2 regions of the Alishewanella sp. WH16-1 genome follow, and region 1 is predicted to be linked to the other one. Evidence: predicted binding sites of a transcription regulator. Region 1 holds the regulator's gene; the other holds the start of a gene.
What was found. Region 1 encodes LexA, which represses DNA repair genes until DNA is damaged. Its sites were predicted from a motif close to TACTGTATNNNNATACAGTA; they were not measured.
Positions count from the first base shown of each region.

Region 1 (19,762 bases):
GTGGACCTGGAAGGTAAAACTACAGCTGCATCTGGAAAATGATTTATTGAGCGAACTGCGGGAACGGGCAGAAGCCGAGGCGATCAGGGTATTCGCCCGTAACCTGAAAGATTTGCTGATGGCGGCGCCAGCCGGCATGCGCCCGACTCTGGCGCTGGACCCGGGACTGCGTACCGGTGTAAAGGTCACGGCCATTGATGAAACCGGCAAGCTGTTAAATCACACCACCATCTACCCGCATGCGCCCCAGAATCAATGGGATAAATCCGTTCAGGTCCTGTCGGCCTTGTGCAAGGCCTACCAGATTGAGCTGATTGCCGTGGGTAATGGTACCGCATCGCGGGAGACCGATAAACTGGCTGCTGAGGTGATTAAGACGCTGCCCGGTCAGCGGATCAGCAAGGTAATGGTGTCCGAAGCCGGCGCCTCGGTGTATTCGGCATCGGAGTTGGCGGCGCTGGAATTTCCGCAGCTGGATGTATCATTGCGGGGCGCCGTCTCGATTGGTCGCCGCTTACAGGATCCATTGGCCGAGCTGGTAAAAATTGAACCTAAAGCCATTGGCGTTGGCCAGTATCAGCATGATGTTAACCAGAGCCTATTAACCAAATCGCTGGATGCGGTAGTAGAAGACTGCGTAAACGCCGTCGGCGTCGATTTGAATACCGCTTCAGCGGCATTACTGGCCCGGGTGGCAGGCCTGAACAAAACGCTGGCACAAAATATTGTGCAGTATCGCGATCAACATGGCCGCTTTACCAGCCGCAGCCAGTTGTTAAAGGTGCCGCGTCTGGGGCCGAAAGCCTATGAACAGGCCGCCGGCTTTTTACGCATTAATAACGGCACTAACCCACTGGATGCCTCAGGCGTGCACCCCGAAGCCTACCCACTGGTCGAGAAAATTGTTGCCGCGCATCAGAAAAGTGTCGAGCAGCTGATTGGCAACAGCAGCTTCCTGAAACAAATCGATGCCCGGCAATTTGTCGATGACCATTTTGGCTTACTGACTATCGCCGACATTCTAAAAGAGCTGGACAAGCCCGGTCGCGATCCAAGACCGGAATTCCAGATGGCCAACTTTAAAGACGGGGTGGAAACCCTGGCCGATCTCAAACCCGGCATGTTGCTGGAAGGGGTGGTTACTAACGTCACTAACTTTGGTGCCTTTGTTGATATCGGCGTGCATCAGGATGGCCTGGTCCATATCTCCTCGCTAGCCGATAAGTTTGTCAGCGATCCGCATCAGGTGGTCAAAGCCGGCGATATTGTGAAAGTGAAAGTATTGGAAGTCGATCAGGCCAGAAAACGTATCGCCCTGACCATGCGGATGGATGAGCAGGCTCGCAGCAATGGCGACAGTAATATTTCGACTGCCGGCAAGGGTCGGCCAGAGCGCAGCTCGGGCAGTAACAAAACCAGCCAGACGCCAAAACAGGAACAAGGCAGTGCGGCCATGGGTAATGCCCTAGCGGCGGCCTTAGCGAAATTTAAAAAGTAGGGTAAGTCTGCGCAGGAAAAACCGGAATTGCTGCTGCGGCTGGATTAAACCTGCAGCCGTAATGGCCGCTGTGCCGGTTCAGTTGCCAGCTGATAGAAATTTTCAATCACCTGGCTGCGTTTGGCCATCAGCGGCGGCAATTCCAGACGTTCACGTTGCGGTAATACAATAGCGGCGTCTGGGCTTGCGGTTCCCGCTACCTCAGTGTCCTGCAATTGTTGCTTATTATCGGTATCTGCTAGGCGCGTTTCGTTTTGCTGAGCTTGCGGTGCCTTACTGGCAATCAGCTCAGCTTGTGCTGCTATTAAACGCTGCTGCGCCGTACTGGCAACACTACGATCTGCCGCTGAGGGTTCTGCCGGTGCCAGGGCTGCTGCTTTAACCTGCTGCATTTTTTGAATGGTTGCAGCTGGATCGCCGGGTATCGGCGCTACATCAATCTGCACCTCGCCACCAACGGCATAGCGTTTGCCATCCGGACCTTGTTGATACTCATAACTTGGCGCACCGGCATAACGTCCACCCACTGTCGCGTGTGCCTGTTCATGAGTACGCACTTCCTGATCCCGGGCTTGTAACTCACGGATCTCACGCTGCTCAGCCTGTTGCTGCTGTTGTTCCTGCTCGGATTGCTGACGACGCTCCGGGCTATCCTCCCGCTCGCCACGTTCTCCCTGTTCACCACTAACCGCTTGTTGGGTTTCGGTTTCCTTACCGTTAGCATCGTACAAGGGTACGTTGGTATTGTTCGGCGCGCTACGCTGCCGATCATCTGTGCTTAACGGACGCTCGGCCGCGCCCTTTTCCAACTCTCTGATTGGCTCCACCGGTTCCCGGCGCAGCATTTCCCGCCGCGCCTGCTCCGTTGCCGGGTTCGCGGTGTTAATACTGACATTGGGATAGTAGGAGGTGATTTGCATCGACGCTACACCCGAATATCGATGATACTACCGAGCATTTCGTCTGCCGTGCGTAAACTACGAACATTAGCCTGTGCCGACAGTTCCTGCTGTTCTAAACGAACCAATGACTGAGTCACATCAGTTGCCGGTGCTGCTTGCTGTGGCCGCGCTGTCGCGTCAACTTGGGCCTGCTGATCCTGCGCGGCGTCAACTTGCTGCTGTTGCTGTTGCTGTTGCTGTTGCTGTTGGCGGTTTAGTGTAGTCTGCCGGTTAATATTTAGCGTTTCTTCGCTAATACCATTGGACGCCCGTTGTAAGCCTTGCAGGCCGGCGCCAAATGCAGATTGAATTTGCATAACCAAGCCCTCTTAGGAATTTGCTTATTAGAGTGCTTAATTATCGACCAGTTCCACCCAAAAGAAAAGCAATCCCGCCGTTTTATTGCACAACACTGCGTAACCAGCTGCAAAATTCAGCCGGATGTGAAATAAAAGGCGCATGCGATGCCTTCGGTAAGACAGTAAAACGGGCCTGCGGTTGTAATGCTTGCAGCATTTGCACCACCGACACAGGCACCAATGAATCGAGGCGACCATAACAACCAACTATCGGTAACGTCAGTTCCGCGAATGTCTGCCGCAGGTCAGTCTGCGCCAGCAAGGTTAGAGCCAGAGCTACAGCTTGTGCTTGCGGTGGCGGATAGGCTGCGATACTTTCCCGTAATTTCAAAATATCCTGCCTCGCGTGTTCTGAGCCCATTGCCTGAATCGCCAGAAACCGCTGAATCGTTTGTGGCAAATTCACCGTTAACGCAGTAGAGAATTGTTGCATAACCTCAGCGCGCATCCCTGGCCAGTCCGGCGTAGCAAGAAACTTCGGTGTAGCCGCAATCAGCGCCAACTGCCGCACTTGTTGCGGAAACGCAGCCGCCAGCGCAATCGCGATTAACCCACCCAGTGACCAGCCAAAAACATAACTTTGCTCGGGGATCTGCGCCGCCAACTGTCTAACGACTGCCGACAACTCGTAATCTGCCGGAAATTGCTGATTCTGGCCGAATCCGGGCAGATCAGGTGTCAGTATCCGGAAATCCGCAGCCAGTTGTTGTTTGATATCCGACCAAACCCCCTGATTAAGTCCCCAGCCATGCAATAACACTAGTGTCGGTTTGGGGTTCTGTTGCTGCTCTGCCATACTCATCTCATGTAAACGAAAGGTGAAAAATGAACCTTATAGAACTGTGCCGCCGGGCCTGGCAACAACTCTTACCGTCGCCATGTCTTTGGTGTAGTCTGCCTGTCCGGCAACATAATTTTATGCTCTGTGAGGCATGCCGTTCCGCACTGCCGGATTTCCCTTACGCGCTATGCCACTTCAATTTGCTATTTCTACCGGCCGTCAGTGCCGGGCTTGGTCAAACCGACTTTCAGCACCTGCTCAGCCTGAGTTGGTATCAGCAGCCATATCAATACTGGATCAGTCGCTGGAAATTCCAGCAGGACCCCTTTGCCGGTTTATTGTTACAACAAGAATTCAGCGCGCTATTACAGCGTTATCAGCAACAACATCCTTTGCCTGATGCCATAACCTATGTACCGATGGCCACCAGCAGAGAGCGGCAGCGTGGTTTTAATCAAGCGCGTTTACTTGCCGAGTCAGCGGCACGCACCCTGCAACTCCCGCTACTGCATTGTTTAGAACGCAGCCGTTTCACCCGGCCGCAACTGGGTTTAACCCGGCAGCAACGCCTGCTGAACTTGCAGCAGGCATTTCGTGTTACCACGGCGGCTCCCTTGCCGAAACACCTGGCGCTGGTTGACGATGTGGTGACGACCGGCAGTACCGCAAATCAACTCTGTCGGTTGTTAAAACGGCATGGCGTGCAGCAGATCAGCCTCTGGACTCTGGCTGTAACGCCTACCGAACATCACTCCTCAGTTTGACTACTGGCGCTAAAACCATGACTCAGATACATCGCATTAATCAGTAAACGACTGGAACCTTTGAAATAACCACGAAATACCGGATTATCCGTCATGCCAATAACCCGGCCCTGCCCCAGATTGTGTGCGACTAAAGCCGCCCCCTGGGCAATGCGAGGAAGATACTCGCCAGCGGTGTAACCCGCTAAATGTGGTTGAGCACTGTAGGTCGCGACATTGACAAAAGGCGCCTGACTCGGTTGCAGCAGCAGATTACTGTTTTTAAATACCGGTAACTCGCGGCGTGGAATACCGAACGTCAAGGGATGACTCAGATCCAATTCCGCACTAAAAATCGCCCCGGCAATACGTTGCTGACCGGCCAGTTGTTCTTTATCGGCGTAGCGCAACTCATTTTGTGGGATCAGCTTGTTCATCTCCTGTGCTGACCATACGCCGGCCTGCAACAGTTTGGCATCTACCAACCAGGCCGCTGCACGTTTTTGCCCCCAGAGTACACCACCTTGTTGCACCCACTGCCGCAGCTGCGTCACTTCCGCCTCTTTCCAGCCACGATAATCACCATCCGGCAGAATGATATGGGTATACCGGCTCAGGTTTAACCGCGACATCCGCTCCGGTTCGGCCAACGTAGGTGAAATACCTGCCAGACGCTCCAGGTTATACCAGAGTTCGCCTGCTTCTGTAGAGTTAACCTCAGGCCCGGCGACGACCAAGACCTGTGGCATTTTCACCGGGGTAAAATTATTACTACCCAGGTCACTACCACGGTTGGTCAGGCCGGTGGTCAGGGTATACACCGGCAGATTAAAACGCTCCTGTACTTTTTGTAACCGGAAAAACCAGTCTGGATGCTGCTGCAAGCCGGCTGGTACCACCATAGCACCCGCTTTAAAGCCACGACTACCTTGTGGCGTGGTGCCGGTAAAATCACCCAGGGCTGCCCGCACCACCAGCCCGTCAGCCAGCATCGCCTGCAACATCACCGGTGCCAGCTGATCCTGCCAATTTATGACATATGCATAACCACCGGCCTGCAGATTTTGACTGCGCACCCGCGGTTGTGGTTGCCAGGGCTGCTCAGAGGCTGCCCGGGCTGGTTCACGATTTACTTCAGTAAAGTCAATATTGTAGGCATAAGGCAAGGTCCAGGCCGACACATCGTAAAAGGTATTATCATTAAAGTTTTTATCGGTACTAAATGCCGCTTTTAATAACCGGTACTGGGTTTGTTGCAACGGCACATAATAACTCTGACCAGCACGGAAAGTACGTTGTTCATATTGCCAGTCAGAGGTTAACGGATAGACCGCAATCTGGTGCTGATTCAGCAACTGCAACAGCGACTCCAAACGACTGCGATCCTGGCTCTCGGTCAGAATATAACCTTTGGCACGTTCACCTTTCGCTTGCTGGGCTGCAGATTGGAAGAACTCCTGTTGATAACTGAGTAACGCCCGGCGATTCGCTACTGCACCTCGAATGGTTGATAAAGACGCATCAAATTGGTTTTTAATCGTTGCGGCAAAGGTCAATAAACCATTGATCGATTCCTGCACATGGCCGCGGCTGCTGGCCTGTTCAAACAGAATCCCGACGCTACCGGTAACATCAGGGTAAGTTGAGCCCTTACCGACATAAAAATCGTCAAAACTTTCTTCGGTGTAGTACAACTGGCCACGTTGATCAAAGGCTTCAGCATGGAAGCCCGCCAGAATTCTGGTCAGTTCGAAATTACGCTCCGGTGTCAGCGGATAATTACGGCTCGGGATCCCGGGCTGAAAAAAATAGCTGGAGTTGGTGCCCATTTCATGGAAATCACCGACAATATTCGGCTGCCATTTATGGAACTGGGCGATCCGGGCCTGACTCTCCGGATGCTGCAACAACAGCCAGTCGCGATTTAAATCAAACCAATAATGGTTTGGCCGGCCATTTGGCCACGGCTCAATATGTTCGCGGTGTTGCGGATCGGCAACCGGCATTTTGCCACGATGCATATTGGCCCAAAGCGCAAAACGATCATGGCCGTCCGGGTTTAAACTGGGCTGAATCAGAATAACGGCCTGCTGTAACCACTGCTGCACTTCCGGGTTATTGCTGGCGGTCAGGTAGTGCGCCAGCACCACTGCTGCATTGGCTGCACTGGGTTCATTGCCATGCACACCATAACCCAACCAAATCACCACCGGACTGTTATCGCTGACCGCAGCACTGCCCCGCACCTGGGCTAAGTGCTGGCTGCGAATTTGGTCCAGCCTGGCCAGATTTTCGGGTGATGACACCACCAATTGCAGTAAAGGCCGCTGTTCATGGCTGTACCCTATTACTTCCAACTGAGCGCGTTCAGACTGGCTGGCTAATTGTTCGAAGTAACGCTGAATCTGATCATGGCGGGCATGCCACTCTCCCACCTCAAAGCCAAACACTTGCTCTGGCGTGGGTACATTGGTCGCGACCGTTTCATTAAAATAGTTTGCCTGCGCTTGCCAAATGCTGCAAAGCAGGACAACAGCTAACAATTTTCTCATTAATACTCTCCCCGGATCCGCGGCTAAGTTAGCCAGAAACTGTTACAAAACTCAAGCAGGGCTGGCATCGCCGCGGTAGGAGGAGTATGATAGCAACATAACCTAGTAATTTAGTCAGGTACTACGATGATTACGATTTCAGAACAGGCTCAGGCACACTTTGCCAAACTGCTGGAGAAGCAACCGGCAGGCACTAACATCCGGGTATTCGTGGTCAATCCGGGCACGGCACAAGCGGAATGTGGCGTTTCTTACTGCCCGGCAGATGCCGTTGAGGATACTGACATCCGGTTAAACTTCACTGGCTTTGATGCCATCGTTGATGAAGAAAGCAAGCCGTTTTTATTGGACGCCGAAATCGACTTTGTGACCGATCAGATGGGTTCACAGCTGACATTAAAAGCGCCGAATGCCAAAGTACGCAAGGTGAGTGACAATGCCCCGCTGATGGAGCGCGTCCAGTATGTGATCGACAGTGAGATCAACCCGCAGCTGGCTAATCATGGCGGCCGGGTTAGTGTGATGGAAATTACCGATAGTGGCGTTGCCGTGCTGCAATTCGGTGGTGGTTGTAATGGCTGTTCACAAGTTGATCTGACCTTAAAAGAAGGGATCGAAAAAGAGTTGTTAAACCGCTTCAGCGGCGAGCTGGCCGGCGTGAAGGATATCACCGAGCATCAGCGTGGTGAGCACTCTTACTACTAAAAACCATCCTGCTTTTATGCTATAACTGCCCCGATAAACTGCACCTCTGACTAAGTTACCGGTCAGAGGTGTAATCAAACGCAATTCCGGGGTTAGCTTATGCGCGTGTTACTGCTCTGCTGTTTACTATTATTAAGTCTGCCTGCGTCAGCGGCTGTGATGTTAATTTATCACCACGTGGCAGAGGATACGCCAAGAGTCAGCTCCGTAACGGCTGCAGAGTTTCGTGGTCATCTGCAGTATCTGCGTGATAATCATTTCCAGGTCATAGGCCTCGACGTCCTGATAGACCAGCTCAAAAGTGGCAAACCGATTGCGGATAATGCAGTCGTCATTACCTTTGATGACAGCTACGAAAATAATTTTACAACCGCACATCCGATCCTGCAGGAGTTCGGTTATCCGTACACCATCTTTATCAGCCCGGGTGACATTGATAAAGGTGCCGGCCCGGTAATGAACTGGCAACAAATCAAACAAATGTCTGAAGATGGCGTGCTGGTCGCTAATCATGCGATGTGGCACGAGCATATGGCCCGACCTGAGCCCGGTGAATCCGAAGCAGACTGGTTAAAGCGGATGCGGCAAAGTATTCTGGATGCCGAGCGGCGGATCAAAGAAGAGACGGGCCAAAATCATCAGTGGCTGGCTTACCCCTATGGCGAGTTTAGCGCCAAGCTGGAGCAGCTGGTACAAGAGTTAGGCTTTATTGGTATCGGCCAGCAGTCCGGCGCCATTGGGCCTTTAACCAAACTGACCCGTATCCCGCGCTATCCGGCGGCCGGTCAGTATGCCGATTTAAAAGATCTGGCACAAAAGCTAAGGACTTTGGCCTTCCCGATCACGAATTATCTCGCAGCTGACCAGGTGATTAGCGCCAACCCGCCAACCTTACGCCTGCAACTTGATATCACCGATTTCCGTAAACAACAATTACGTTGTTTCGCTGGCGCTGAGGTCTTGGAGCCGGTCTGGTTAAATGACAATACTTTTGAAGTAAAAGCCAGTAAAGCGCTGAATCGCGGACGCAGCCGCTACAATTGCACCGCGCCCTCGCTTAGCAAAAAAGGTTACTTTTACTGGTATTCCCAGCCCTGGTTAAATTAGGGTTGATAGCCTAACTGCGCCAGCACCAGCGGAAAATCGGCCAGCAGCTGTTCGGTATCAATCACCGGCACCTGGCCGACCGCCAGGTCCGGTTTAAACATCGCGGCAATTTGTCCTTGCGGGTTTATCAGCACCACTGAAGCACTGTGATCAACCAGATAGTTGCCCTCAGCATTAGTATTGAGGGCATACATCAAACCGAGTTGCCGTACAAAAGGAAATAGCTGATCATGACCTGCGGTCAGACCCAGTACCGCCGGTTGCTGAAAATAATTAACATAATTATTGATTTGCTCTGGTGTATCCCGCTGCGGATCGACAGAAATAAACCATATCTTTAACGGCTCCCTAACCATGGCCGCCAGTTCAGGCTGTACCCCGGCCAATTTAGCCAATGTCAGCGGGCAGATATCCGGGCAATAGGTATAACCAACAAACGCCAGTGTCCACTGTTGATATAACTGTTCACGCCCGACTTGCTGACCGTGTTGATCGATCAATTGAAACTCAAGCAGATTACGGGCCTGCGGATACACCAGCGCCATTGCTGGCTCAGCCGGCTTTTGCCATAACAGATAGCTAAAACTCCCTGCCAATATTGCTGCTACCGCCAATAACAGATAAATCAACTTACGCCACATACAGAGCTAACACCTTAAAGTAATGGTCGACCAGTAATAACAGGAAGAGTACCATTAAATGCAGAATAGAAAACTTAAAGGTTGCCATTGCTGTCTCTGGCTCGGCAGCAAACTTCAGTTTCCAGGCATATTGCAAAAACCGCAGATTCAGCAAAGTACTTCCCAGCAAATAGATAGCTCCGGTCATACCCACGATATAAGGTAACAAGCATACCAGGCATAATAGCAAGGTATACAACAAGATAGCGCTCTTGGTAAATTCAATACCATGGGTGACTGGTAACATTGGCATATTCACCCTGGCATAATCATCCCGCCGGTGAATCGCTAACGCCCAGAAATGCGGCGGTGTCCAGGTAAAGATAATCATCACTAATAACAACGCATAGCCATGCAGCTCACCGGTTACGGCAGTCCAACCCAATAAGGGCGGCATGGCACCTGCTAAACCACCGATCACGATATTTTGTGGCGTAGCCCGCTTCAGAAACATGGTGTAGACCACGGCATAACCAAATAAGCTTAGTAGCGTTAACCAGGCAGTCAGTGGATTTACCGCCAGGTACAGCAAGGTAAAGCCCGAGGCGGCCAGACTGGTCGCAAAAATAATCGCTTGCTTACTGCTAATGCGACCCCGCGCTACCGGCCGGCTATGGGTGCGCGCCATTTTGGCATCAATCTGCTGATCGACAACATGATTTAACGCCGCCGCCGCCGCAGAAAGCAGGCCAATGCCAATAGTTGCGCTGAGTAGCAACGACCAGTCAGCTAACTGCTCACTCGCTAACACCATGCCTACCCAGGCCGTTAGTACTAATAACGCGACCACCTTTGGCTTGGTTAACTCCAGGTAATCACGCCAGCGCCGGCTAAACTGTCCTGTTAAAATTGCGGTTGCCATCTTATGCCTCCTGCGGCTTGGGGTAAGCGATCTGGTAGCAAATTACCACCGACAGCATCAGTAAATTCGCACCAACAAAGTTATGTGCCACGGCATTTAGTAAAGGTAAGTGCAGCACGATATTGAGTAAACCCAGCGTCAGTTGTAATGCCAACACCGCTGCTAACGCCAGCGCCAAACGACGCATCAGTTGCTCTTGCGCCTGCCGGTAAAGCCGCCAGGCAAAGCTGGCCACTACCAGAGTGGTGACGATGGCACCCAAGCGGTGCAGCACATGGATCGTCGCCCGTGCATCCTGCGACATCACACCATATTCATAATCATCATGCCCCAGATGTAAATCAAAGGCTTCGGCGAAAGTCAGCCGGTTACTCCAACCCGCTTCACAAATCGGTAAATCAATACAGGCCAGGGCTGCATAATTGGCAGCGGTCCAACCGCCCAGAGCAATTTGTAAGGTGACGACCAATAAGCTGAGCAGTGCCAGCGGTAATAAGGGTTTTAAGCGCTGATCCTGACTGCGCCAGGCAGGCCTTTGCTGCAGCCAGTATAGCGCCAGCAAACTGAATAACGTAAAGCCAAACATTAGGTGTGCCAGCACCACGATCGGCAATAAGCCCATGGTCACGGTCCAGGCCCCCAACGTGGCCTGAAAGATCACAATTAACAATAAAGCGCTTGGTAACAAGCGGCCACTTTGTTGCCGCCGCCAGTGTATTACGGCCAGGGCTGCAATCAACAAACCCAGAGTACCGGCCAGATAACGGTGAATCATCTCATTCCAGGCTTTGGCATGCTCCAGCGGCCGCTCCGGAAAGCGCTCGGCGGCAATTTGCATTTTCTCCGGCTTATGCGGCACCTTCAGAAAACCATAGCAACCTGGCCAGTCCGGGCACCCTAAACCCGCATCGGTTAACCGGGTATAGGCTCCCAGAATAATCACCAGCATGGTCCAGACTAACGTCAGCGTGATTAATTTTTTTTGTAATGTCATACGCTGGTCCTATCGTAGTTCATCAGTTTCATTAAATCGGCACGGATCGCTTTAGCCGTATCGGCCATCTCGGCAGCCTGCTCCGGCAACGGGTAAGTCAGTAACGCCAGGCCACGCTGGTCAACCAGCACAATTTTTTGCTGCAAAGTTGTCAGGCTAGTTAACGGCTTCGGCTGGGTAAACATCGGATAATCCGCCAGGCTGGTCGCCCCCAGATAGACTGGCTGCACCTGAGTTTGTTTGCGTCCCAACCCGACATAAAGCTGCTTCACCGTATGCAATGCCTGCTGACAAGGCTGACTGCAGTCTTCAGCCACCACGACGATACGCCAGTGTTTTGGTACCTTGCTGGCATCGGGCAGTAAATACACTTCTTCAGTTAACCAGGCGCCGCGACTGGAAGAACCGGCATTAAACCAGCCAAACTCCAGCACCAGTTTCGCCAGCACTAACGGCAAGGCGCAACACAATACAAACAACAGCAGAAATTTATTCTTGTTCATTTTCATTCTCCCGGTGCCAACTGGCCGCCAGCGCGACCATTAATACGGCGACAGCTAAACCAAACCACTGTAAGGCGTAACCACGATGTTTTTGTGGCGGCATCACCACTGGCTGGTAATGTGGCATAAAATCAGAGGCTCGCTGCTGATACAGCACGGCCGGATACAGAGACAAGGGTAATTGTTGCTGCAGCAGAGCATAGTCAATTTGCTGCATCCGCATCGGGTAACTGCTGCCCTCCAGATTCTGGCCAAGCAATAAGGTGTTGGCCGGCTCACTGCGTACCAGGGCTTCAAGTTCAAGCTGCGCGGGGATCTGCGGCTCCGGCAACAGCTGGCGGCTGTCGCCGGCAGCCAGCCAGCCGAGGTTAACCAATACCAGTGTACTGTTGTCAGCAAACTGCATCGGTATTATCACATCATAGCCAACCCGGCCATTAAGGATTTGATTATCCAGCAACCAAATATAGGGTGGCAGCCAGTAAGCGGTATCCACCAGCATGGCGCCATCCAGTTGAGCGGCTCCCTGCGCCAACAGCTGATGACCACTGAGCGCACCCTGTTGCTGAATAGCAGCGATCTGCTGCAGTTGCAGCGTTTTTTCTGCAGCCCGCTGCCACTGCCAATGGGACAACTTGATCAAAATGGCAAAAGCGGTCAGAGTAATTAATAGCCAGACCCGATTAACCTTAAATAATTGACCGAACAACTTAAACTGCATCAGTCAGACTCCGGAGTACCTTATGCTTATTAAAATCATTATTTGCGCACTACTGCTCTTTATCGTCATTAACCTGGTCAGGGCGGGGGTGGCGATGCTGCGGCAGCAAGACAGCACCTTGCCCATGTCTCATTTTCTTGGTCGCCGTGTGTTGTACTCGGCGGTGATTTTGGTGCTGATTTTAGTGGCCATGGCGCTGGGCTTGATTACGCCCAACCCACGGCCTTACTAAAAGATTTAAAGCACATAAACAAACACAAACAGGCACAGCCAAACCACATCAACAAAGTGCCAGTACCAGGCACCCGCCTGAAACGCAAAGTGCTTTTCAGGCGTAAAGTGGCCTTTTAATACCCGTAGGAACACAAAGAACAAGATTAGCGCCCCCAGGGTCACGTGCAAACCGTGAAAACCCGTTAGCAGATAGAAGGTGTTGCCATAGAAACCCGAGTCAAGCCGCAGCCCCAGGTCACGGTAGGCATGCACATATTCGTAGCCTTGCAGGCACAGGAAGATCACGCCAAGCACTAAAGTCAGAAACAACATGCCTTTTAGCTGCCCGCGCTTGTTCTGTTCCAAACCCGTGTGAGCAAAGTGCAGAGTGACAGAGGAAATCAGCAGGATAGCGGTATTAATCGCCGGTAAGCCCCAAGCCGGCATCGCCTGGGTCTCAATACCACCCGGGGTTTTCACCAGTGGCCATACCGGTTCGAAATCCGGCCACAGGATGGCGAAAGTCATGGCATTATTACTGGCCCCGCCCAGCCATTCCATCGCGATCACCCGGCCATAAAACAGTGCGCCGAAAAACGCCATAAAGAACATCACTTCCGACACGATAAACCAGCTCATCCCCTGACGGAATGACCGGTCCATCTGACTGCTGTACAGACCCGACATCGATTCCTCAATGATGTTTCTGAACCAGCCGACTAACATAAAAACTAAAATGGCAAAGCCAGCCAGTAGTAACCAACCGCCAAAACCGCTTTGTTGCTTGCTCATATCAATAACGAGGTGACCCGCACCAAAAGCAATGCAAAACAGAGCAATGGCGCCGACAATCGGCCAGGGGCTTTGTGCCGGCACATAATATCTTTCGTACGTTTTACTCATCTTATTCCCCAAGATTTTCGGTAGCGGCGTTGCCCTGCCAATTCGCGGTCACATCGTACAGCGTATAGTTCAGCGTAATAGTGCTGAATTGGGCAGGCAGCGCCGGGTCAACGTAAAACTGCACTGGCATCAGCATATTACGGCCGGCTGCCAGTTGCTGCTGGGTAAAACAGAAACATTCAATCTTATGCAGGTACAGTGCGGCTTGCCCAGGCGATACTGAAGGTACCGCCTGGCCCACGATCATCTGCGCGGTCGGATTCTCAGCAAAATAATTCATCACATGAACTTCTCCCGGATGCACCGTCAGACGACGGATCTCCGGTTTAAAAATCCACGGCATATCCTTATTCGGCCGCGCCAGAAATTCGATAGTAATTTCACGGCTGGTATCAACACCATCAACCAGTGCCGTTGCCGGCACATTTGACGTTTTACCGTTGATCCCGGTTACCTCACAGAACACGTCATACAGTGGTACCAGCGCAAAGCCAAAACCGAACATCAGCGCCGTAACCAACAGTAATTTCGTTACCAGGGTCCGATGTAACTGCATAAGGCCTCCTATTTCACTTCCGGTGGCGTTTCAAAGGTGTGATAAGGTGCCGGCGATGGCACCTGCCACTCCAGACCTTCGGCACCTTCCCATACCTGAGCCGTCGCTTTCTCACCGCCACGGGCACATTTCACCAATACCCAGACGAAAATCAGTTGTGACAACCCGAACAGGAAGCCACCCACACTGATAAAGGCGTTAAAGTCAGCGAACTGCAGCGCATAATCCGGGATCCGTCTTGGCATACCAGCCAGACCGACAAAGTGCATCGGGAAGAACAGCAGATTGACCGAAATCAGTGAACACCAGAAATGTAATTGTCCGAGGCGCTCGTCATACATATGCCCGGTCCATTTCGGCAACCAGTAATAGGCCGCAGCGATAATCGAGAACACCGCGCCGGTTACCAGCACATAGTGGAAATGCGCCACCACAAAATAGGTGTCGTGATATTGGAAGTCTGCCGGTGTAATCGCCAGCATCAGACCGGAGAAACCACCGATGGTAAAGAGCACAATAAAAGCCAGCGCAAACATCATCGGCACTTCAAAGGTCATAGCACCGCGCCACATCGTTGCTACCCAGTTAAACACCTTCACCCCGGTCGGCACTGCGATCAGCATCGTACAGTACATAAAGAACAGGGTGGCAAATACCGGCATCCCGGTAGTGAACATATGGTGCGCCCATACCAGGAACGACAGAATGGCAATACTGGCGGTGGCATACACCATCGAAGCATAACCAAACAGAGGCTTGCGGGCAAAGGTAGGGATGATTGCTGAGACAATCCCAAAGGCCGGCAAAATCATAATGTAAACTTCAGGATGGCCGAAGAACCAGAAAATATGCTGGAACAGTACCGGGTCGCCACCACCGGCGGCATCGAAGAAACTGGTACCAAAATACTTGTCTGTCAGCACCATGGTAACGGCGCCAGCCAACACCGGCATCACCATAATTAGCAGGAAAGCGGTAATAAACCAGGTCCAGACAAACAGCGGCATCTTCATCCAGGTCATACCGGGTGCCCGCATATTCCAGATGGTTACGATCACGTTAATCGCGCCCATAATCGACGAAATACCCATGATATGCACTGAGAATACAAACAAGGCAGTGCTGTCGTTACTATAAGTTGTAGACAGTGGTGCATAGAAGGTCCAGCCGAAGTCCGGCCCGCCGCCTGGCATAAATAAACTCAGCAGCAGGATCAGGAAGGCAAAAGGCAGGATCCAGAAGCTCCAGTTATTCATCCGTGGCAATGCCATATCCGGCGCGCCAATCATCATCGGAATCATCCAGTTCGCCAGGCCGGTAAAGGCCGGCATCACAGCACCGAATACCATTATCAGACCATGTACTGTGGTCATCTGGTTAAAAAACTGTGGCTCGACGAACTGCATACCAGGTTGGAACAACTCTAAGCGGATCACCATCGCCATACTGCCGCCGATAAAGAACATCAGCAGTGCAAACACCAGATACATGGTACCGATGTCTTTATGGTTGGTAGTATACAGCCAGCGTTTTATACCGCTGGGTTTGTGGTCATGCTCGTGGTCATGATCATGTGTAATAGCTGACATTGGTTATTCTCCCTTGCCATGCTGTACGGCGTAGACATCGGCAGCTTGCACGGCATCCCCGGTGTTATTGTCAAAAGCGTTACGGGTGTAAGTAATAACCGCCGCCAACTCTTTTAAACTCAGCTGTTTGCCAAAAGCCTGCATTGCGGTACCAGCCTTGCCGTTGACGATGATTTCAATGTGCGCCTGGCGGTCATTCAAAATTAACTGACTGCCTTTCAGCGCCGGGAAGATACCGGGTAAGCCACCACCAGTCGGTTGATGGCAAGCGACACACCAACCTTGATAAACTTTTTCACCGGTTGCCATCAGCTCCGCCATATCCATATTCATCGCCAGCAATTCGCGCTCGGCCGCTTTTTCGGCAGCGATCCGGCTCTCTTCCTGTGCCACCCATGCCAGATAATCTTCGGGGGTCTTGGCAATCACCACCACTGGCATAAAGCCGTGGTCTTTACCGCACAACTCGGCACATTGCCCACGATAAATGCCCGGTTCATCGACCCGGGTCCAGGCTTCGTTAATAAAGCCAGGATTGGCATCTTTTTTTATGGCAAAGGCAGGTACCCACCAGGAGTGAATCACATCATCCGAGGTCATCAGAAAACGCACTTTTTTACCGGTTGGAATCACCAGCGGCCGGTCAACTTCCAGCAGGTAGTTTTCACCTTTCGCTAATTTGTTTGCGATTTGTTCGCGCGGGGTGGCCAGCAGTGAGAAATACTCCAGGTCATGTTCCAGGTATTTGTAATGCCACTTCCACTGCGAGCCAGTCACCAATACCGTGACATCTGCCGCAGAGGTATCCTCCATCGCTATCAGGGTTTTGGTGGCTGGAATAGCCATACCGATCAGGATGACTACCGGAATGGCAGTCCATAGAATTTCAACCTTAGTGCTCTCATGGAACTGAGCTGGCTGCACTCCCCTGGCTTTACGATGGCGAATGATGGACCAGAACATGATCCCAAACACCACAGCACCGATAACACAGCAAATCCAAAATATGGTCATATGCAGGTCGTAAACCTGCTGACTGATTTCAGTGGCGCCTTTGGTCATATTTAAAGGCATGGATTTTGATGCGTTTGCCGATGCGGCAAAAAGCAGGGTCGGCAGCGACCAAAGCAGACAACGCGCGTTTGTCACTGTACTTCTCCTCTGTCATTTGCAAAGCAAATTGCAGAAACTAAGTACACAGAACTACACGGTTTTTTTACTACCCACCCAACCGAATCTATGTGCTATACCCTTCTTCCTTGAAGATACGGGGGTGTTAGCTGCCTTCACTTACCCCAGTCACATAGGGCTACTATGTTCTTAGGGATGCATTCAGTTGCCGCCTACCCGCATCGTCAATGCTATTGGGTAAATAAGTTTCGCAATTTTATTCTTGTTATTGTTTTTTGGGTTGATTTCGAGGCTAGCGCTGAAATCAGTAGTGGCACACCTGTTGTTATTTTTTCACCAGCTACCGTCTAAGAATTGTCCAGGAATTGAATTATGTAAACCCCTAAAATGCAAAAGCACCGATAAAACCAAATGGTCATACCAGTGCTTTGGGGAAAATAACTTATTGAGAACAGGTGGAATTATAACCAGCTGCCGTTACGGATCACGCCAACTGCCAGGCCTTCCACGGCGAAATGCTGCTGCCGTAAATCGACTTTTATCACCTGAAAATCCGGATTTTCCGGTAACAACAATACTTGATGGCCATCGCGCTGAAAACGTTTCACGGTGACTTCGTCATCAACGCGGGCCACGATCACTTGCCCAGGCAGCGCCTGATGTGTTTTATGTACGGCCAGTAAATCACCATCCAGAATGCCGATATCCTGCATACTCATCCCTTGCACCCGTAGCAGGAAATCCGCATGCGGCTTAAACAGGTTTGCATCAATCTGATAGTGATCCTGTACATGTTCTGCCGCTAAAATCGGCTGACCAGCAGCGACCTTACCGATTAAGGGTAATCCCAACTGTTCCGGTGCAGTGTCATCTTCAATCAGCCGGATCCCTCTGGACGTACCGGGCAACATCGCAATCACGCCTTTTTTTGCCAACGCTTTTAAATGCTCTTCGGCGGCATTCGCCGATTTAAAACCCAGACGCACAGCAATCTCAGCGCGGGTTGGCGGCATCCCGGTTTCACTTTGATAATCTTTAATCAGTTGCAGAATTTCTGCCTGACGTGGCGTTAATGGTCTAATCATGCTGGCTACCCATACAGTATTTACTGTGAGTATATACAGTCTTTTTCAGCTTGCCAAGTTTTCTGCCGCAGCAAAATTTGCCTCACCGATCAGCTATGCTATTCTTAGCGCCCATTTTTTCAGGTCAGTAAGGTTATGTTGTCAGGCTTGTCGCTGTTTACCAAACTGTTAAGTTGGCCGATCCGGCTACTGGTAAAGTTTAAAATCGTACCGGATAATCCAATCCATGAGCTGCAGATCTGCACTGACCGGCCATTATTCTATATTTGCCATACTGAGTCCGCCTCTGATCTGGCGACACTGCGCCGGGTTTGCCGCGTCCTGGACTTACCTGACCCATTAAGCCGGGTCAAGCTGGATGAGCAATCACTGCCACGCACGCTGTTTCTGGAACAGCCGCATCAATTGATTGGCGGTCGAGGCAAAACCCGGGCATTACAACAAGGCCAGCAGCTGTTGGCCGCTCATCTGGCTAATCCAAAGTTGCAGGCGCAGTTAATACCCGCAGCCATCCTCTGGGGTCGGGCGCCGGGCAAAGAAAACAGTATAAAATGGTTGCTTGGCGAAGCTCATGCCCCGAACTGGCTGGCAAAGCTGTTAATCGTACTGATTTCTGGCCGCCATACTCTGGTACGGTTAAGTAAGCCGGTCGACCTGCAGCAAATGGCGGCGCAGTTTGGTGCCGAACAGGAGATTGCCCGCAAATTGCTGCGCATGTCGCGGATCCATTTTTACCGGCAGCGGTTGGCCGCAACGGGTCCGAAACTGATCGCCAGAGCGCAGTTATTCAATGCCCTGCTGGCGTCACCGGCGTTAAAGCAAGCCATTGCCGACGAGGCCAGTAGTAAAAAAATCAGCTATCAGGCAGCGCAACAGGAAGCACGTAAACTGTTGCAGGAAATCGCTGCCGACTATCGCACCTCGACTCTACGCTTTGGCGACCGTATTCTCAGCTGGCTGTGGCAGAAATTGTATTACGGCATTAAGGTTACCAATGCCGACAAGTTACGCGATCTGGCGCAGAAAGGTCACGAAATCGTGTATGTACCCTGCCATCGCAGCCATATGGATTATCTGCTGTTAAGCTACATTATCTACCACCAGGGTCTGGTACCACCGCATATCGCCGCCGGTATTAACCTGAACTTCTGGCCCGCCGGGACCATTTTTCGCCGCGGGGGTGCCTTTTTTATCCGCCGCAGCTTTAGCGGTAATAAGCTTTATTCGGCGGTGTTTCGCGAATACCTCAGCCTGTTGTTTATAAAAGGCTACGCCGTGAAATACTACACTGAGGGCGGTCGTAGCCGCACCGGTCGGTTGTTACAGCCAAAAACCGGCATGCTGGCGATGACTGTGCAGTCGATGCTGCGCGGTATTGACCGCCCCGTCACCCTGGTACCGGTGTATCTGGGCTATGAGCACGTCATGGAGGTGAATACTTACCTCAGTGAATTGCAGGGCTCGGGTAAGCAGAAAGAGTCAGTGCTTGGCGTGCTGAAGGCCATTCGCAATTTGCGGGATTATGGTTATGGCTATGTCAATTTTGGTGAACCGATTTCGCTGAACCATTATCTGAATCAACAGGCACCGGACTGGAAAACCGAAATTAACCCGTTAGAAGCGCCAAAACCGCAATGGCTAAATCCGGTGGTCGCTAAACTGTCAGATCAGATTATGCGTCATATTAACCAGGCGGCGGCGTTAAACAGCATTAACCTGATTGCATTGTGCTTATTAGCCAGTGACGAGCAAAGTTTGACACGGCAGGAGTTAGAGCGGCAACTCGAAGTCTATTTGAACTTACAGCGTATGGTGCCATATCACGCGAATGTCAGTTTG
Region 1 is NZ_LCWL01000145.1:46,506-66,267, forward strand. It holds gene AAY72_RS15195 (Tex family protein) at 1-1,498, shown strand, start outside; gene AAY72_RS15200 (putative metalloprotease CJM1_0395 family protein) at 1,543-2,418, opposite strand; gene AAY72_RS15205 (hypothetical protein) at 2,424-2,756, opposite strand; gene bioH (pimeloyl-ACP methyl ester esterase BioH) at 2,839-3,594, opposite strand; gene AAY72_RS15215 (ComF family protein) at 3,624-4,343, shown strand; gene AAY72_RS15220 (M14 family zinc carboxypeptidase) at 4,328-6,874, opposite strand; gene nfuA (Fe-S biogenesis protein NfuA) at 7,001-7,579, shown strand; gene AAY72_RS15230 (polysaccharide deacetylase family protein) at 7,679-8,686, shown strand; gene AAY72_RS15235 (SCO family protein) at 8,683-9,327, opposite strand; gene cyoE (heme o synthase) at 9,317-10,228, opposite strand; gene AAY72_RS15245 (heme A synthase) at 10,230-11,222, opposite strand; gene AAY72_RS15250 (hypothetical protein) at 11,219-11,725, opposite strand; gene AAY72_RS15255 (SURF1 family protein) at 11,712-12,446, opposite strand; gene AAY72_RS15260 (DUF2909 domain-containing protein) at 12,469-12,678, shown strand; gene AAY72_RS15265 (cytochrome c oxidase subunit 3) at 12,684-13,562, opposite strand; gene AAY72_RS15270 (cytochrome c oxidase assembly protein) at 13,564-14,118, opposite strand; gene ctaD (cytochrome c oxidase subunit I) at 14,127-15,707, opposite strand; gene coxB (cytochrome c oxidase subunit II) at 15,711-16,781, opposite strand; gene lexA (transcriptional repressor LexA) at 17,300-17,923, opposite strand; gene plsB (glycerol-3-phosphate 1-O-acyltransferase PlsB) at 18,059-19,762, shown strand, end outside.

Region 2 (11,423 bases), on a different contig from region 1:
TGAACCATGCAAAGCCGCAATCTAAACATTCAACAAATGTTTCGGTTTGAGGGAAGTCCTCAGACGGTTCTGCCAAAAGGTTTTTTGAATCGCACTCAGGGCAGCATGAAAGGTATTTCATAACCGGCCCCCGCGATACTGAACGATAAAGTCCTGACGGGTAACAAAGGCAGTGCCAACAAACTCCTTGTTAAGCTGACACTGCCAACCACCTTTAAGCGAGTCGAGCGGATTAGCGCAATTCAACGAGGTTTTAAAACTGGTTTTTCCGCAGATTTTGCAGGGCTTGTTATGGTTCAGCTTGCAAACAGGTTGCTCCGCTGGCTGTTCTGGCAACAGGTCGCCAGACTCAGAAAAACCATACTTAGCCAGCAGAGCAGGTAACTTCTTCATGCCCTTAAAGGCTGAAACACGGAAAGAAATACCGTTATCGCGTAAAAACTGATACGCCTTTCTGGGCGTAAAGTGAAACGGGAATGGTTCTAAATCGAACGAAATGCCACTAGCTGGGTCGTAGGCAAAGGCTTTGAAGTAATCACGGGCATGGTCATCGGTGCTAATCAGTAAAACCACTTGCCAATCAGCAGTACCTGACGCGAGAACTTGCTTTAAGTAGTTGATGTCTTTCATGGCTGGCGACCTCGTTAGTGCTATAATTAAAAGATACTTACATCTGTCAATCTGACAGAATTAAGTATGATCCCTTGTTTAATTGCTGTCAAGTTGACAGAGGAAAATATATGAATTTCAGCTCAGAGTTAGTCGACTTACTCAAAAACAAAAAAGGATTAACAAGCGACAACAAGGCAGCGGATGCAATACCAGGGATGAACAGCGGGAACTTAAGCAAAATAAGAAAAGGTTTAGAGAATAGATTTTTAAATGATGAACAAGCGCTATACATAGCAAACGAATGCGGACTAAACCCAGAATGGGTTTTAGTTAATCTGGCCGCAGAAAGGACAAAATCAGAAGATGCAAAAAGCGCCTGGGCAAATATCGCAAAGAAGTTAAGCCGGACAGTAACAGCCGCAGCACTGGCCGTCAGCTTGGTATTTTGCGGTGTTCAACACAAAGACAGCACTAAGGCTGTTTTTGCATAACTTATCTAGCCCATAATGTATATTATGTTAAATAGACAATTATTATGTGGGCTAGCTACTTTTACATTATCCCCACTTAAAGGCATTATTTCCGCTGGAGTCTTTTGTATTCATGCGCTCACGTACCCCTATGATGACTAAGTGATTGTATAGGAATTGGTTCCAAGGTCAACTTCGGGATTTATAGGTTGCACCACCGCCACTAACACTCAGCATGTTGACTCTTCACTTGCGGCAATATGCCGTACAAGACTATACTGCTAAGGTCTTTTTTGTACAGGAGCAAAGGCCATGGCGTCAGCACTTCGAGAGCGGATAGAAATGCGGGTGGATGCAGAAACCAAGCAGTTGGCAGAACGCGCTGCAGCTGCTTTAGGCTGCGCGTCCCTTACCGAGTTTATGGTTCGCCTTATTCGGGAAAATGCCCCACAAATCTTGCAAGCACAAGCAGCCATCGAATTGACCTCAGCCCAGTTTGATCAATTTATGCAGATCTGTGAAGCTCCTCCTGTTCCATGTAGTCGTTTAAAAGCTGCAGCGACCCGACTCGATCACGAGGGGTTTTAATTGGCGCTAGCTGCAGAATTTGTGCTGGCAGATGCAGCCCTGCATGATTTAAAAGGCTTTGATTGTGGCAAAGTAAGTTTAAATGACTATCTTGGCCGCTTTGCTGTGCGTAACAGTAGCTTGGGTTTGAGCAGAACCTGGGTACTCACCGAACAGATCAAACACGGCAAACAGCCGATCGCAGCCTATTTTACCCTGGCCAGTAGTACGGTGGTACGGAACGAATTGCCTAAACAAAACAAATCAATACCGGCCTATCCGGTACCAGTTGTATTGTTGGCCAGACTGGCCGTGTCAGTTAATTTTCAGGGGCAGCAACTCGGGGCTAAAACACTGGTGCAGGCACTAAGGACAGCCTTTGAACTGACCGAGCGGGGCTTACCCGCTCTGGGCGTAGTTTTGGATGTATTGGATGATGCAGCCCTCCGTTTTTATCAGCACATGGGCATGTTTATGCCGCTGACCGATCAACCAAAACGGTTGTTTGTGCCTATGGGAACCATTCGACAACTGGCTTAGTGCAGAAGCAGCCTGAGGTCTGACGCTAGTTTCGTTCAGGCTACTATTTTCACAACACCGTCTGCTATTCTATCGCTATTCACGATGCTATACTGTATTTATATACATATATCGTGTGAGGTGCTCTATGCCTGTGTTATTCCTCGGCCAAAATCACAGCAAGCCACATCTGCCACTGGCGTTTTATAGTCATAAGGTCGCGGCGGGTTTTCCTTCGCCAGCGCAGGATTATATTGAACGTAGCCTGGATTTAAACGAGCTTTGTATCAAGCATCCTGCCGCCACCTTTTTTGTGCAGGTTAGCGGCGACTCCATGAAAAACGCTGGTATCTATGATGGCGATATACTGGTGGTGGATCGTGCGCTGGAAGCGCGGCATGGCAATATTATTGTGGCAGCGTTAAATGGCGAGTTTACGGTAAAAGAGTATTGCACCAAGCCATCTTACAAGTTGATACCGCATAACCCGGACTATCCGGTTATTGAGATCAAACCGGATGACGATTTTAAGGTCTTTGGTGTGGTGCGTAGCCTGCTGAGGAATTTTGCTGCGGTATGACCGAGAAAACCTTTGCTCTGGTCGATTGTAATAACTTTTACGCCAGCTGCGAAAAGCTGTTTCGGCCTGATATTCAGCATGCTGCCGTGGTGGTGCTTTCCAACAACGACGGCTGCGTGGTTGCGCGTTCAAAAGAAGCCAAGGCGCTCGGTATTAAAATGGGCGTACCGGCTTTTCAGATCCGTGATTTGCTGGATAGTGGCCAGGTATTGGCGTTCTCCTCGAATTATGCGTTATATGCCGATATGTCAGCCCGGGTGATGACCACACTGGAACAACTCGCGCCAGCGGTGGAAATTTATTCGATTGATGAAGCTTTTTTAGATCTAACCGGGGTTAACTACTGCACCGATTTAACCGTCTTTGGCCAGCAAGTACGCACCCGAATTTTACAGTGGCTGGGGATTAGCGTTTGTGTTGGTATTGCGCCCACCAAAACGCTGGCTAAATTAGCCAATTATGCGGCGAAGAAATGGCAAAAAACTGCAGGAGTGGTTGATCTGACAGCCAAAGCGCGTCAGCGCAAATTAATGAGTCTGCTACCTGTTGCTGAAGTTTGGGGTATTGGCGCTAAACTTACAGCAAAGCTCAATAAATTAGGCATTCATACTGCGCTGGATTTGGCCGATGCCAGTCCGACATTTATGCGACAGCAATTCTCGGTGGTGGTATCCCGTATCGTGCAGGAGCTTAACGGTGAATCCTGTTTGGAATTGGAGCAACTGGCGTCAGCCAAAAAAGAAATTGTCAGCTCGCGTTCTTTTGGCGAGCGCATTATCTGCAAGCAGCAGATGCAAGAAGCCATTAGCGAATATGTCAGCCGGGCTTGCCAGAAGCTGCGTAAAGAGCGCCAGCAGGCAAAACAGTTGTCAGTATTTTTACGCACCAGCCCTTTTAGTGATCACATCAAAGACCCCTACTACGCCAACAGCATTAGCACTTCGCTTAGTCAGCCCAGTGCCGACACCCGTGACTTTATGAGCCTGGCCAGTAAACTGCTGGATAAGATCTGGCGGGATGGCTACCGCTACGCCAAGGCAGGAGTAATGCTATCTGATTTTTATGACGACGGCGTTTATCAGGGCAGCCTGTTTGAGCCGACGCCACCCAGCTATTATAACACGACGCTGATGAGCACTATTGATAAGCTTAATAGCTCTGGTAAAGGTAAAATCTGGTTTGCCAGTCAAGGCATTAAGCAAGACTGGTCGATGAAACGCGGTATGCTGTCACCACGTTATACTACGCATTGGCAAGAGCTACCCAAAGTAAAATAAAGGGCAAACTTAAGATAAGTGTGATAACGATGAACGATAGCAATCTACCCTACTCGCAAGCCTGTGAAAATAACAAGTCCCCTATTCTGTCGGTATTAAATCAGGCGTTTGCCAATTGCCAGCAGGTACTGGAAATTGGCAGTGGTACTGGCCAGCATGCGGTGTACTTCGCCAGTCAGCTGGCTCACCTTAGCTGGCAAAGCAGCGATCAGCACTGTAATTTACCGGCGCTGGCTGAACGGATCCGCCGTGCGGCGCTAGCCAATTTGCCGTTACCCCTGGCACTGGATATCAGCGATGACAGCGCGCCCGCACAGCGATTTGATGGTATTTTTACCGCCAATACCCTGCATATTATCAGTTGGCCTCTGGTTAAGCGCCTGTTTAGTCGCTTAGATGAATTTGCCGCACAAGAGGCAACCCTCTGTATCTACGGGCCTTTTAACTATAAGGGCCAATTTACCAGCGCCAGTAACCAGGCTTTTGATGCCAGCTTAAAGAGCCGGGATCCGGCAATGGGCATTCGTAATAGCGAAGATATTCTGCAGTTGGCGGCGGCAAAGGGTTTTTTACTACAGCAGGATATCGCGATGCCGGCGAATAACCGGCTACTCTGGTTTAAACGCTAACCGCTGCAACACGGATTTTATTCAAGCAGAGTTTTATAGGGTAATGCCACCTCTGCAGCTTGCAGATAGTGCTGCAAATGCTGCTGCTCCTGTTTGAAATAGCCCTGGATCGCAGCGGATAACGGCGTATCAGCAAAGCAGTAGGCACCATAGCGTAATACCGGCGCAAAACCGCGTTTTAGCTTGTGTTCACCCTGCGCGCCGGCATCAAAAAACACTAACCCCTGCTCAATGCAATATTCGATACCCTGATAATAACAAAGCTCAAAATGCAGATAGTCATTAGGTTCCAGCGCCCCCCAGTAACGGCCATAGAGCGTATTGCCACCCTGAAAGCATAAAGCAGCTGCCAGCATCTGCTGTGGTTTGGCGGGATCAAAGGCGGCAAAAACCACTATACAATCCGCTAATTGTGACGCCATTTGCATAAAGCTCTGCGCAGTAATATAACCACTATGCCCGGAGCGTTTAATATAGGTTGCCTGATAACACTGCAGCACTTGTTGCCAATGCGCTGCTGTTAGCTCTGAGCCTTGCAATCTAACCAGCTGCAAATCAGCACAGGCTGCCCGTTCTTTTAGAATTTGCTTACGTTTTCGTGAGTTCAGACGCTGTAAATAGCCAGTAAAGTCTTGATAGTTCCGATTGTGCCATAGGAACTGCACATCAAGACGGAGCCAAAATCCCTGTTCGGTTAATGCCTGAGTTAAATCAGCTTCCGGATAAAGCCACTGCAGACTATGAAGTTTACCCGTTTCCAGTTCTGCCGTTAAAAAACCGGTGATAGCACTAAGCAGCGATGCCCGATCCATGCCTGGTAAAAACCCCAGCCGCGGCCCGGTTACCGGCGTAAAAGGAATGGCAGCAATCCATTTTGGGTAATACGGCAACTGCATTTGCTGATAGGCTTCGGCAATTTGCCAATCAAACAGATACTCACCATAGGAATGCAGTTTAAGATAACCCGGTACTGCCGCAATTAGCTGCTCATCCTGCCAGACCGTCAGATGCTGACTTTGCCAACCGCTACGACCATCAATACTACCGCCCTGCTCTAACGTCAGCAAAAACGCATGGCGGCAAAATGGATAACCGCCGGGAAACAAGGCATCCCAGGCGGCTTGCGGTATCTGCTGTAACGAGGTTAACCAGCGCAGCTGCATAATGGCTCCGCAGTGACCAGATCAGCTTTTATCTTGCGTCTCAAGAAAATCTTTAAATTCAATGGTATAAATACGCAACAACACGATAGTCAGCGCAAAAATGATCGGGCCATAAATCACGCCGATCAGGCCAAATAACTGAATACCACCGATTAACGACAAGAAAATCAACAAAGTACTCATGTTAGAGCTGCCCTGCATCAGAATCGGCCGCAGGATGTTATCGATAGACCCCACCACGACCACGCCCCAGACTGCCAGAAATAAGCCCCAGACCCAATCGCCGGTAAGCAGTAGGTAGAGGCTGGCCGGTAACCAGATAAGCGCGGTACCCACCGCGGGGATAAAAGACGCGAATGCCATCATTGTGCCCCAGAACAAGGCCGGAAAACCAACGATGGCCATGGCAATACCACCGGCGATGCCTTGTGCTATCGCAGTCAGAAAGGATCCCATAACTGCCGAACGGGCCACTTTTTTGGCTTCATTGAGCAAGGCTTCTTTTTGCGAGCGGGATAACGGTAGCACCCAGTGCAGGGTATCGACAATTTTATTGTGATCACGTAATAGGAAAAAAAGTACAAATAACATTAGGATAAAACTGAAAACCAGGCTGGTAATATTGCCAACTAACCGGGTACTTATCGTGAACAGCTGACCTCCAAAACCAGCAGCAAACTCGCTGATCTTGATGATAATTTCTCTTAAATCCAGGGCGTCTTCCGGCAACCATTCCGGCATATTTTGTAATAACTGCTGTAAATACGGGTGTTGTAATAACTGCTCCGCCCCGCCCTCTCCCAGCCAGGCATAGCTTTGTCGGGTAAAGGTCACACCTTGTTGTACGATCGCCACAAACACCAACATGGCCGGCACCAGTATCACCACCACCACTAACAGTAAGGAAATCGTAGCTGCCAGATTGGTTTTTCCGGGCAATTTATTTTCAATCCACTGATGCGCCGGAAAACATAACAGCGACAATACAAATGCCAGCACAATGGCCCCTACGTAAGGCGCAATCAACAAGTAGCTGCCATACACCGCTAACAGCAAGGCTGCTATTAACACATAGTGGCGGGGTTCAATCTGAAATTTAGCCGGCATGCGTGATCCTTTCACAAAACATCATCTGAGGAATAGTAAGGTCTAAGTTAACCCAGGTATCAGAAATTAAACAACATTACGCCTAAGCCTATACTATTTTGCCGATGATTGTAATCCAGTAGCGTTTCAGCATAGCCGGAAAAAAGCTGTAGATGTAAACGCAAACCATCAGGTTGCTGTTTATTAATCGGATAAGTTAGGTCCAACTGCCAGGAGCCGCGTGAGAAATCACGCCAACTCATTTTACGGGTTAAAGACGCGGTGGAACGGCCAGGTAACCAATTGAGTTGCAGTTCTGTGGTGCCGAGATAAGACGTTAAGTCCGGGTTATCATCTTCCGACGGTGATTCGGTAATACGTTTGTTTAACTTGATCTGAAAGCCTACCTGCTCGCGCTCAAAAGCGGCTGCAGCATATACCCGGTTCCAGCTGCGGGATAACGGCTCGCTCTGACCATTCGATTGATGCACAAAACCCAGTTGCAGCATCTGCATACTCCAGCCAAAAGGTAGCTTATGCAGATAATCCAGTGTTGGGATCACATAGACCACCTCAGGTTGATAGTCGGTGCTGCGAAACGGTGCAGAGTCTTCCGAGTTCCAGAGTTGCCACATTGAAGTTTGGGTATAAGCGAACCAAAGATCGGCATTAGGAAGCAGAAAGTCCTCCAACACCTTGGCTCTGAGCGATACCTGTAATTTTGCTTCGATATCCTTGTAATTGTCCTGAAACTCAGCACCAGAGCGGGTTGGGCTTTGTGGTTGCCGGTTTATCGAACTGCTGTAATGCACCGGCAAAATAAAGTTGGGCTGATAGGTTCTGACCCGGAAGGTCCCTCTTTTATCACTGTCATCCAGCTCCCACAAACTTTGCAGGATAGTAGCAACCGGGATTAAAGCCGCTTCCGCGCCAGTATTTTGCTGGGGGTCTTGCGACTCGCCGGTATTCATTGTCGCTATTGCAGGTTCCTGTCGTTCCGCTTGCAAACGACGTTTTTGCGCGGCTTTAACTTTTTCATCATAACACGCCAGACGTTCAGTATCGGCCAGTGCCAGACAGCTTTCAAGCTCGGTTTCTGCACCAAACACAGTGGCACTCATTACCGAAAGCATGAGTGGGAGAATTTTATGCATACAGGGGTTCCCTCCAAAATACTGGTTTAGTCTACGTGATATAAATGACAAGCAGCTGAACTAAACTGAAAAAAATCACGTTATCCCCCTTGTCAGCATCAAAAGCAAACCCGATGTAACTAACAACATCAATCTGGCAGCGTCGCTGCCAGCAGGCCTCACAGGAGACTACTATGACACAGCGTTACACGCCACCTGAAGTCTGGCAATGGCAAACTGAAAACGGTGGCACCTTTGCCAGTATTAATCGCCCAACTTCTGGGGCGACGTTTGAAAAGAATTTGCCGGTAGGTGAACATTCGTTACAGCTGTATTCACTGGCGACACCAAATGGCGTAAAAGTCACTGTTATGCTCGAAGAGTTACTGGCTGCAGGCCATGCCGCAGACTACGATGCCTGGTTAATCAGTATTAAAGACGGTGAGCAATTCAGCAGTGGTTTTGTGGCACTTAACCCCAACTCCAAAATTCCGGCCTTATTTGATCACAGCACTGGGATCCGTTTGTTTGAGTCAGGCTCTATCCTGCTCTATCTGGCAGAAAAGTATCAGGCTTTTTTACCGAAAGCGCTGGCGGCTCGTACTGAAGTTATGAACTGGTTATTCTGGCAAATGGGCAGCGCGCCCTTTGTCGGCGGCGGCTTTGGGCATTTTTACGCTTATGCACCGGAGAAATACGAATATCCAATTAACCGCTATGCCATGGAAACTAAGCGCCAGCTGGATCTGTTAGATAAGCAATTGGCTAAGCATCGTTATGTAGCTGGCGATGAGTACAGCATCGCCGATATGGCGATTTGGCCCTGGTACGGTGGCCTGGTACTGGGGCGGTTATATAATGCTGCAACCTTTTTAGATGTGCAAAGCTATCAACATGTATTGCGTTGGGCGAAAGAAATTGACCAACGTCCGGCAGTAAAACGCGGCTATATCGTTAACCGCAATTTTGGTGACGGACCTTGCTTGCCTGAGCGCCACAGTAAAGCGGACTTTGCGCCCTTTGGTCTGGACTAATCCGCTTTGACTTGCCACCGGCTAGCTTGCCCGGTGGCTCATTGTTTAGCTAAGTTGCTGCTCGGCGGCTCGCACCTGTGAGCGCAGTTCTTGCTGTAACCCATCGGGCAATTGCAGTTGCTTCGCCAACTCGGTGAGATAACTGCGTTCCATAAAGCTTTCTTCGTCAATCACCAGCACACTGGCTAAATAGATTTCGGTGGCTAACTCTGGTGTACTTGCCAACGCAGCCACAGCTGTCGGATCGAGCGGCTTTTTCAGCTCGGTATCAACAAAACGGCGCAACGCCGGATCAGCGGTTAAGCGGTTCACTTCCTGCTCAATCAGTTCGCGCTCCCGCTCATCGATATGGCCATCGGCTTTGGCGGCAGCAATAATGGCCACCAGGATGGCTTTACAATGTTGCTCTGCCGCCGGTTCGGGCAGGCGATCAACGGTTTGCGGTGCTACTGACGTATTTTGTTGCTGCTGTTGCCAGTTACCATAGGCTTTATAGGCAAGTACGCCAAGTGCGGCTAAACCACCGTATGTCAGCACTTTCCCGCCCATTTTGCGGCCTTTCTTACTGCCCAGCAAATAGCCAAGGGCCCCGCCCGCCAGTGCTGCGCCACCTTTACCTTTTAACAGCTGTTCAATGCCGCCACTACCGGTACTACTTTGTTTTAAATCACCGCCGCCACTGGCCAGTAATTTGCTGAGGAACTCTTTATTTAACATAGCTTAGTCCTTTTACTGATTTAGCCGTTAGAGCCGGACAGCTGTAATTAATTCCGTTAGTTATGGACAATTTGCCGCCAGCCGGTAGCCTTCTCGTTCTGCCGCAGCGACAGAATTGAATACTACCCGGTTCGCCGGCGCCATACTCATATAATTCGGACAATCGGGGCGATGATAAATTTTTGAATTTCGGTTACCGTGTAGCGGCTTGTCCGGCATATTACCGCTACTTGCTATCGCCGGTGCGCTTTGTAAGCTTTGCCAACCGGCGGCAGTTAATCCGATGCCACTGGTTTTAAAACCCAATTGCCACTGCTTTTCACCGCTAACAAAAGGGTTACTGCGACCGGTAAGCGCTGCAGTTCGCTCATGCCTTAACGATTCAATAGCTGACACCGGATCCTGTTGATGCCATGCCAGGTAAAGTTGTTGATCCTGGCGGCTTAAACGCAGGTTATAACGATCGGCCATATAAAAGGCAATTCTGGCGATATCACCGCGAATACTCGCAGTCGGTTGCACCTTACGATTACGGGTATCGATCCGGATATCGCACTTACCAAATTGACCTTTAAAACTGTCATCGACCATGCCAAAAGGCAGGTCAGAACGCAAACCATTAACCTGACCCACTGCATAAGTCAGGTTAAACAAGTCCGCTTCAATAAGATTAAAAAGTGGATCCTGTTGCTGACAGTTTTTACGCCCGCCGTTTTGCCAACATTGCAACTGTTTGCCCACCCAGGAAATGGGAATAACATGTTCGACTTCTGAACGCGCAGCTCGAGCTAGCGTGGCCTCACTGGGTAAACCTTTTGGCGAGTAGATTTGATAACCACAACTTTGATGATCAACTCGCCCACCGCTGCGCCCTACCCAACTGATTTGGCAATCACAATAAAAAGTGCGCTCAGAGCCCTGATAGATTTGCTTTAACGAAACCTTGGCCTGCTCAAAATTCTTAGGCTCAGCAGCCAGGCCAACCGAGCACAGCAGCGCCAGCAAACAACCTACGACTATTCTAATCACAACAACTACCGCGCTGGCCGTTGGCGCTTCGATGACGTCAAACCCCAGCCGGCCTGCTGAGGTTTATATCCTGTTGCGAAACATGGTCATTCGCATCGTTTTATCATAACAAGAGCAGCTACCAGTGCAAACCCTAACCTTAGATTGAGCTCTGAGTCCCTAGTCCAGATTGTATTGATCAATTAAAAAAGGTATAACTAAATTACGTCCTGCCTAACTATTCCGCTAATGCTAAAGTTCTGTCTTCTGCTGATTCTCATCTGCTGCTGTAGTGGTGGAGCTTTAGGCACCACCGATTATGTTTTTACCACGCCAACCGATAAACTAACCGCAAGACAATCATCGGTTTACCATATTGGACAGGATCAATCGGGGTTTATGTGGTTAGCCACCGATAGCGACGGTTTGTTACGTTTTGACGGTGCAGAGAGCATCAACTGGTTAGCGGCCGGTAAAGATACACAACACCGGCAAAATGTGAATAAATTTGTGTTGGATGACAACGGCGCCATGTGGTTTGCCAGTTGGGGTCAGGGCTTAACCTATATTTCAGCCCAACAACAACTGCAACTCCGTTTTCGAGCTGATGCCGCCAATCCTGCTGCAT
Region 2 is NZ_LCWL01000034.1:1,437-12,859, reverse strand. It holds gene AAY72_RS03800 (hypothetical protein) at 118-630, opposite strand; gene AAY72_RS03795 (DUF3693 domain-containing protein) at 741-1,103, shown strand; gene AAY72_RS03790 (DUF1778 domain-containing protein) at 1,395-1,670, shown strand; gene AAY72_RS03785 (GNAT family N-acetyltransferase) at 1,671-2,189, shown strand; gene AAY72_RS03780 (LexA family transcriptional regulator) at 2,317-2,748, shown strand; gene umuC (translesion error-prone DNA polymerase V subunit UmuC) at 2,745-4,025, shown strand; gene AAY72_RS03770 (DUF938 domain-containing protein) at 4,055-4,654, shown strand; gene AAY72_RS03765 (GNAT family N-acetyltransferase) at 4,672-5,817, opposite strand; gene AAY72_RS03760 (AI-2E family transporter) at 5,839-6,924, opposite strand; gene AAY72_RS03755 (phospholipase A) at 6,984-8,057, opposite strand; gene yghU (glutathione-dependent disulfide-bond oxidoreductase) at 8,231-9,070, shown strand; gene AAY72_RS03745 (tellurite resistance TerB family protein) at 9,116-9,787, opposite strand; gene AAY72_RS03740 (endonuclease) at 9,848-10,816, opposite strand; partial or broken gene AAY72_RS03735 (GGDEF domain-containing protein) at 11,195-11,423, shown strand, end outside.
Region 2: a site for LexA is predicted at 2,280-2,299, ahead of AAY72_RS03780 (LexA family transcriptional regulator). Genes of this name have one in related genera too.